Regions from separate parts of the Oribacterium sp. HCP28S3_H8 genome, predicted to be linked through region 4. Evidence: predicted binding sites of a transcription regulator. Region 4 holds the regulator's gene; each other region holds the start of a gene.
What was found. The regulator Rex, encoded in region 4, represses fermentation and respiration genes when NADH is low (regulators of the CRP and FNR family bind a similar motif). The targets are predictions, from matches to a motif close to ATTGTTAANTANTTAACAAT.
Positions count from the first base shown of each region.

Region 1: the regulator Rex is predicted to act here: its motif matches at 763-782, upstream of pflB (formate C-acetyltransferase).
Region 2: the regulator Rex is predicted to act here: its motif matches at 1,368-1,387, upstream of rsxC (electron transport complex subunit RsxC).
Region 3: the regulator Rex is predicted to act here: its motif matches at 1,331-1,350, upstream of ACTNEN_RS01850 (oxidoreductase).

Region 1 is NZ_JBQHUZ010000007.1:155,422-157,630, reverse strand. It holds gene ACTNEN_RS09890 (HAD family hydrolase) at 1-3, shown strand, start outside; gene ACTNEN_RS09885 (RrF2 family transcriptional regulator) at 145-579, opposite strand; gene pflB (formate C-acetyltransferase) at 834-2,209, shown strand, end outside.
Region 2 is NZ_JBQHUZ010000004.1:24,650-26,858, reverse strand. It holds gene rsxC (electron transport complex subunit RsxC) at 1-1,244, opposite strand, end outside; gene glmS (glutamine--fructose-6-phosphate transaminase (isomerizing)) at 1,659-2,209, opposite strand, start outside.
Region 3 is NZ_JBQHUZ010000001.1:407,616-409,824, forward strand. It holds gene ACTNEN_RS01850 (oxidoreductase) at 1-1,293, opposite strand, end outside; gene ACTNEN_RS01855 (LysR family transcriptional regulator) at 1,592-2,209, shown strand, end outside.
Region 4 is NZ_JBQHUZ010000001.1:127,976-130,184, forward strand. It holds gene ACTNEN_RS00595 (adenylosuccinate synthase) at 1-655, shown strand, start outside; gene ACTNEN_RS00600 (redox-sensing transcriptional repressor Rex) at 815-1,462, shown strand; gene acpS (holo-ACP synthase) at 1,459-1,824, shown strand; gene ACTNEN_RS00610 (NAD(P)H-hydrate dehydratase) at 1,828-2,209, shown strand, end outside.

The DNA of each region.
Region 1 (2,209 bases), on a different contig from region 4:
TAATGAAAGCTCCCTGCAGAATCTTTTCTGCAGGGAGCTTTCATATCACCGGATATAATACGGAAGCGGCACTGACCAATCAATCGTCAGTGCCGCTTAAATATTTGCTGCAGATCCGTCAAAATACTCTTGACAAACAGCATATCAGGCTTTTTTGCTGCCACTTTCTCCGGAGGTCTCATTTACAAGGTCAGCTAAAGTATAGCGGTTCACAACTTCATAAATGGCATTGTCTATTTCCTTATAAAGAGGAAAGGTGGGACAGGAAGCAGACTTGGAGCATACAGTGCCGCCCTTCAGACAGTCCACCGGCGCCAGTGTTCCTTCTGCAGCATCCAGAATTTCTCCCACACGGATCTGATCAATTGGTCTTGTAAAAAGATATCCGCCGTGTGCTCCACGTATGCTTTTTAAAAAACCGCCCTTGACCATCAATGCAATAATTTGCTCCAGATACTTAACAGAAAGTCCCTGGCGATCAGAAATCTCTTTAATACTAACGGGTGTCTCACCATCATAGTTTTGGGCAATATCGATCAGAGTTGTAAGAGCATATCGGCCCTTGGTTGAGATCATCATCTCACTCACCTCCCAATATATACATTGAATTTAATCCTACCACATTACTAGACTTTATTCAAGCATGTTTTTAGGAATATACAAAAATAATAATGATTGTTGTTTTTATTCAAAAACACTATATTTTGAAGGTATTTGTTTGTTGACACACAATATAGCTCATTGTATACTGCAATCGCTGAGAGAGATAAGGATTTAACAAAGAGATCGACCTCGGCATCTGGTTTAATGGTTAATGTATTGGAGGATATGAGATGAGACAAGAGTGGAGAGGATTTAAGACAGGCCACTGGGTTAATGACGTAAATGTACGTTCGTTCATTCAAAATAACTATACTGCGTATGACGGAGATGCCAGTTTCCTGGCTGGTCCTACTGCAGCAACAGAAAAGCTCTGGAATGAGGTTCAGAAGCTGCAGAAGGAGGAGAGAGCCAAGGGCGGTGTTCTTGATATGGAGACCAAGGTCGTTTCCGGCATTACTGCATATGACGCAGCCTATATCACCGGCGACTCCAAGGACGAAGAAAAGGTTGTAGGTTTACAGACCGATAAGCCTCTTAAGAGAGCATTTATGCCATATGGTGGTATCAAGATGGCAGAGCAGGCATGCACAACCTATGGTTACACTCCGGATCCTGAGCTTCATAAGATTTTTACAGAGTATCATAAGACACACAATCAGGGTGTATTTGATGCATATACTCCGGAGATGATGAAGGCTCGTCATAATAAGATCCTTACCGGACTTCCGGATACCTATGGTCGTGGACGTATTGTCGGCGATTACAGAAGGGTTGCTCTTTACGGTATTGACTTCCTGATCCAGGAGAAGCAGAACGATCTTGCCAATACTGGTGACGGTACTATGACCGATGATGTAGTACGTCAGAGAGAGGAGATCTCCGATCAGATCAGAGCGCTTCGTCAGATGAAGGAAATGGCACAGTCCTATGGCTATGATATTTCCGTCCCGGCTAAGAATGCCAGAGAAGCTGTACAGTGGCTCTATTTTGGATATCTTGCAGCAATCAAGACACAGAACGGTGCAGCAATGTCCGTTGGCCGTGTTTCTACATTCCTGGATATCTATATTACAAGAGATCTCAACGAGGGTACGCTTACTGAGCAGGAAGCTCAGGAGCTGATTGACCACTTCGTCATGAAGCTGCGTATGGTAAAGTTTGCGAGAATCCCGAGTTACAATCAGCTTTTCTCAGGTGATCCTGTCTGGGCAACACTCGAGGTTGCCGGTATGGGTCAGGACGGTCGTTCCATGGTAACCAAAAATGACTTCCGTTTCCTGCATACACTTGAGAACATGGGACCGGCTCCGGAGCCAAACCTTACAGTACTGTACACCAAGAGACTTCCGGAGAACTTTAAGAAATATGCTGCCAAGATTTCTGTAACCACATCTTCTATCCAGTATGAGAATGATGATGTTATGAGACCGGTATGGGGCGATGATTACAGCATCTGCTGCTGTGTATCTGCTACGCAGACCGGTAAGGAAATGCAGTTCTTCGGCGCACGTGCCAACCTTGCCAAGTGCCTTCTTTATGCAATCAACGGCGGTATTGATGAGAAGACAAAACAGCAGGTAGGACCGGAGTACAGACCGATTACTTC
Region 2 (2,209 bases), on a different contig from region 4:
ACATAAGAGCAGCATCCACACTCGATACACTCCATACCATAGAGTGCTTCAAATTTTGCACTGTTCTTGGCAAGAGCTGCCTTCATCATAAGTGTCGGCATCAGATTTTCAGGACAAGCTGCTACACAGCGGCCGCAGTTGATACATGCGGTTGTCGGCTCTGCGGAAACCTGATCATGCTGGAACGCAAGGATTGAGCTTGAGTTTTTAGCAACCGGGATGTCCAGCTTAAACAGAGGGATACCCATCATCGGACCACCGGAGATGATCTTTTCCGGAGCGACCTTAAATCCGCCTGCTGCAGCAATGACTTCCTGATAGTTGGTGCCAAGTGGTACACGGAAGTTTCCGGGGTGCGCAACGGCATCACCTGTTACCGTAAGGATCTTCCGTACCAGAGGCTTCTGAAGACATACTGCCTCATAGATTGCAACGATGGTATCAATATTGTCCACAACAACACCGGCATCGGCTGGCAGCATGGAAGAATTGATCTTTCGTCCTGTAACTGCATAAATCAGCTGACGCTCACCACCCTGCGGATACTTGGTCTTGAGTCCGAGCACCTCGATATTAGGCTCATCCTTTACCATCTCGGAGAGTCTGGCAATGGCTTCCGGCTTGTTATCCTCAATGCAGATTTTACCCTTGGCATTAGGGAAGATCGAGAGCACAACCTTCAGACCGCCGATGATTTCCTCTGGAGTTTCCATCATATCTCTGTAGTCAGATGTGAGATATGGCTCACATTCCGCTCCGTTTACGAGGAAATAGTCAATCTTATTGATGTCCTTTGGCATGAGCTTTACATTGGTCGGGAAACCGGCACCGCCAAGTCCGACAATACCTGCTTCTTTTACAATGCTTACGATTTCGTCTCTGGAGAGCTTTGTATAATCTCTCTTTTCGCCGAAACCCGGAATCGTCTCATACTGCTTGTCGTTTTCGATGATAATAGCGTCAGCTATGGCACCGCCGGCTGTAAGTCTCTTTTCGATACCCTTTACGGTACCGGAAACCGAGGAAATTACAACAGCGGAAATAAACCCGCCTGCTTCCGCGATCTTCTGACCGACCAGAACATGGTCACCCTTGGCTACGATTGGCTTCGCCGGGGCACCGATGTGCTGAGAAAGCGGGAATACCATGAGTCCCTCGGGCTTGATCTCTACGATAGGCTGATCCTTCGCAAGATCCTTGCCGTCATAAGGATGGACGCCACCTTTAAAAGTGGAAACACCCATATGTATACCTCCAAAAATTTAATAGACATTGTGTATTATAACCAATTTTTTATAAAAGAACAATAAATTAGCAATGAATGCACAGGAATAAATGCATATTTTTTTATAAAAAATTAATAGTTATACGTTAAATAATTGTCATTCTTACACAAGAAAAGAATCTCTGCCAGTTCCCTTGAATATGAATAATTGCACAATGTATACATGTATCACAGCCTTTCGGCTGGAATATTATATATTACAAATGATCATAACGCGTACATAAATATAAGAGACCCGGACGCAAAAAGCATTCGGATCTCTTATGTATCAGTCTGTATCAGTCGTCTAAGTGAATGGTGTAACTATTTTGCTTCAAGGCGCTTCATCGTTTCATATTTTCTAAACGATCAAGCACGTCAGACTATATTTAACTTATTCTACGGTGACAGATTTTGCGAGATTTCTTGGTTTATCAACATCAAGTCCTTTAGCGACGCTGACATAGTATGCCAGAAGTTGCAGCGGTACAACGGCAAGGCTTGTCGCAAAATAAGGGTCAGTGGACGGAACATATACGGTAAAATCTGCGGTATCTTCTATATTATAATTACCATCAGTAGTGAGTCCCATCAGATATCCGCCACGGCTCTTGACTTCGACCATGTTTGAAACGGTCTTTTCAAAAAGCTCCGGCTGTGTCAGGATTCCGACGACAAGGGTGCCCTTTTCAATCAAACTGATGGTCCCATGCTTAAGCTCTCCTGCCGCATACGCTTCGGAATGGATGTAGCTGATTTCCTTAAGCTTCAGGGAGCCTTCCAGTCCGATGGCATAGTCAATGCCTCTGCCGATAAAAAATACATCCTGTGCGTTGGCGTATTTGGAAGCAAACCACTGGATCCGCTCCTTATCCTCCAGGATCTTGCTGATCTGCTCCGGGAGTGCCTCCATTGCGGAAATCAGTTCCGCATATCGCAGACTAT
Region 3 (2,209 bases), 280 kb from region 4:
CTCCGACTTGAGGATTCCACCGACTTCTTTTTCCTTCTCACAAAGGATAACCTGATGACCACGTCTGGCTGCAGTATAGGCTGCGTACAGTCCGCCGGGGCCACCGCCAACCACCAGAACCTTTTTCTTAACCGGTGCCGGCCGGACTTCATCTCCCTCCATTTCTCTTCCGATCAGTGGATTGACCGTACATCGTCTTGTCGATGTCGCTGCCCGCTCTGCCATACAGGTAAAGCAGCGGAGACACCGCACAATCTCATCGTCTCTCCCCTCATTGATCTTTCTCGGAAGGAACGGATCCGCGAGCAAAGCACGGCCCATATACACAATATCCGCTTTTCCGGAAGCAATGATCTCCTCCATCTGCGCCGGGTCATTGAGTCCGCCGATGGTTGCTACCGGCTTATGCACATGCTTTCGGATCTCTGCCGCAAGAAATACATTTCTGCCATGGTCCTCAAACATAGAAGGATGCGTAATGCCAAAGGTTTTCTGATACGTACCTGCGGACACGTGAATGATGTCTACGTAAGGCTCGATCGCCTGTGCAATGCGGACGCCTTCCTCAAGGTCATATCCTCCTTCCGTAAACTCCGCTCCACTCATACGAAACTCAATCGGAAAAAACGGACCAACCGCATCCCTTACAGCTTGGAGTACCTCGATTGCAAAGCGGGTACGATTCTCAAGTGGTCCGCCATATTCATCGGTTCTATGGTTAAAAAGCGGAGACAGAAACTGATTTATAAGCCAGCCATGACCGCCATGGATCATAAGCATCTCAAAGCCTGCTCGTTTTGCAAGTCCGGCTACATGTCCGTAGGCTGCCACGATTTCCTCGATCATCTCCTTTGTAAGCGCCTTTACCGGCACACCGTCTGCACGCACCGTTTCCGAGGGTCCCCACTGATGAAGCTCATGCTGTCTTTTCTTATCCGTCATATAGGTCCCTGCAAACATACCGGAGTGGGAGAGCTCAAGACTCGGAATACCGCCGTGTCTGCGGATCGCGTCTGCTGTATAGGTAGCACAGGCAAGAGAATTGAGAATCGACTCATCCAGATGATACGCATGAGATCCGTCTGTTGCAGGATGTACCATGCATTCGCTGACGGTAACGGCTGCCGCTCCACCCTTGGAACGAAGCTCGTAAAAAGCTGTGGACTTCGGTCTGATGCAGCCGTCATTTGTGATATCTGTTCCACCCATAGGAGCAGAAAACATACGGTTTCTGAATATTGTTTTACCGATGGTAATCGGCTTGCAAAGGTTAGGATATTTACGACTTCTCATGACACACTCCTGTAAATTTCTGCATATCATCAATATATTTGTTAACAAATTAACCATGTATATCTTACACGGCTTTCCCGATCCGCGCTATCAACAAGCCGAAAGTGCGTAGAAACTATTTTTTTGCACCTCGACGTTATTTTTACAGAGATTTACAGAAAATCCGTGGGTAAAAAGGTATAATATAAGCTACAAGCTTCAACAATGCAATTCATGGATACGCTGAAATCAAATAAAACGAATAAGACAAAATAAAAGCTGTCGAAGGATAGAACTTTACAGGAGGAATTTTCGGATTATGGACACCAAGACGCTGCGCTATTTCTGCGCCTGCTATGAAACAAAAAGCTTAAACAAGGCATCCGAACGTTTTTATATCACCCCGCAGGGCATGGGGAAAAACCTGAACAAACTGGAAAACGAGCTTGGCGTCACGCTATTTCAACGGTCTCAGGCAGGACTTGAACCTACGAGAAGCGGAGACTATCTATATAAACACAGTAAGGAAATGCTTTACCGACTGCAGGATCTGGAGATGGAAATGAAACGCATGGATTTTTCCCGCCACTCCCGACGGGTAGGGTTTGCCTGCGGCGTCATAAGAGCTCTGCAGGCAGTCCCTGCCCTAAGGTCGCTTAGCCAGGAGCTGATCGGCTCTGAAGCCGTGGAATGGACGGAAGACTTTAATCAGAACATCCGGGATCTTTTGCTGGGCGGAAAGATTGACACCGCCTATGTGGTAGATCATTTCCGCTCTCCGATGGTCCATGAAGAAAAAATTTTTGAAAGAAAGCTATGTGCCGTAGTTTATAAAGGACATCCCTTGTATCAAAGGGATGTCCTGTCCTTTGATGACCTGCGAGAGGAAAAGCTGATCACACTCAATGAAAAATTCAGCATTTTTCACTCGGTGGTC
Region 4 (2,209 bases):
AGAGGGTAAAACGGTTTTACTTGAGGGCCAGCTTGGTACGATGAAGGATCCGGATCATGGTATTTATCCGATGGTTACTTCATCCTCTACTTTGGCAGCCTATGGCGCAGTTGGAGCAGGTATCCCGCCATATGAAATCAAGGATATCATTGCCGTAACAAAGGCATATTCCTCCGCAGTCGGGGCTGGTGATTTTGTTTCGGAGCTTTTTGGCGAGGAAGCGGAGGAGCTTAGGAAAAGAGGCGGTGACAAGGGCGAGTATGGCGCAACTACCGGACGCCCAAGAAGAGTTGGCTGGTATGATGCTGTAGCATCGAGATACGGATGTCAGATGCAAGGGGCAACGGAAGCAGCACTTACCGTACTGGATACGCTCGGATATCTTAAGGAGCTCAAAATCTGCACAGGGTATGAGATTGATGGCAAGGTTACAAAGGATTTCCCTGTAACTCCGTTGCTTAATAAGGCAAAGCCTGTATATGAAACTTTACCGGGATGGAATTGTGATATCCGTGGCATTGCAGAGTATGATAAACTCCCGGTGGAATGCAGAAATTATATTGATTTCATAGAACGAGAGATTGAAACTCCGATTACTATGGTTTCCAATGGACCTGAGAGACATGCAATTCTCAGAAGAACTCCGAAGATCTAAGCTACTTTCCATATCATGCAATATTGGTATGTATAAGAAGTCAACAAATAATATAAAAAACAGCAGGGCCGGCGATGGTTCTGCTGTTTTCTTTTGACATTGAAATAACAAACTTGTATAATATTTAACAAGAGCAGATGATTTAAGAGGTGCAAAACGATGGCTAAAAAAGAAATTTCACAGGGTGTTATTTTACGACTTCCAAGATATTACAGATATCTTGAGGATCTTATGGATCAGGGCGTGGAGAGGATTTCATCCAATGAACTTAGCAAGCGGATGAAGCTCACCGCATCTCAGATCCGGCAGGATCTTAATAACTTTGGCGGCTTTGGACAGCAGGGATACGGATACAATATTAAAAATCTGCATGATGAGATTGCCAAGATTCTTAATATTGACAAAGATCATAATATGATCATTATCGGTGCAGGACATTTGGGACAGGCACTTGCCAATTATACCAATTTCCGTAAAAGAGGCTTTTTGATTAGGGCAATCTTTGACAAAGATCCAACGTTGATCGGAAAAAAGGTCGGGGATGTAGAAATTCATCCTATGGAGGATATCGATTCCTTTGTAAAAGATAACGCGATCAAAATGGCTGCCGTTTGCATCCCAAAGGAACCGGCGGTAAAGGTGGTAGAGCAGTTAATTGCAGACGGTGTTGTCGGTATTTGGAATTTTGCACATGTGGATCTTGAGGTTCCGGAAGGTGTTGTGATTGAAAATGTGCATCTCTCCGAATCACTTATGAGATTGTCCTATCGAGTTGGAGAGAAATACAGGGAGAGAACAGAAAAATGATTTCCGGAACCGGCTGTGATTTACTGGAAATTGCACGCATCAAGGCTCTGATGGAAAAAAGCTACAGCAATAAAATCTTCACAGATCAGGAGCGCCGGCAGGCAAATGGAAAGATCTCCATGCTTGCCGGCGATTTCAGCGTAAAGGAGGCAGTCGCCAAGGCGCTGGGGACAGGATTCCGGGGCTTCCGACCCATCGATATCGAGGTACTTAGGGATGAATTGGGGAAGCCCTATGTCGTATTGTCTGATAATGCTAAAAAAAGATTGCAGGAGATCGGGGGTAAAAGCATACATGTTTCTATTTCCGACACCAGGGAGCTTGTGATGGCATTTGCCGTAATAGAGGGTGATGAGATTTAATTTATGAAATTGCTTACAAACATAGAAAAGTCGGAGCTGATCCGGGCAATACCAAAGCGGATCGAGACAGCAAACAAAGGGACCTATGGTAAAACACTGATCATTGCCGGATCGGAGGGCATGTGCGGCGCCGCGTTTTTATCAGGACTTGCTGCATATCGTTCCGGCGCAGGGCTTGTCAAGCTACTGACGGTCGACTCTAACCGAAGCATTTTACAGTCCTTATTACCAGAGGCGATTATTGAAACCTATGCAGAAGGCATGGACCTCAATGAACTGATTTCCCGAAACCTGTTCTGGGCGGATTTTATTGTAATGGGTCCTGGGATGGGCACCACAGAGCTTTCCATACGAGTGGTAAAATATGTGCTCGGCAAGCTATCGC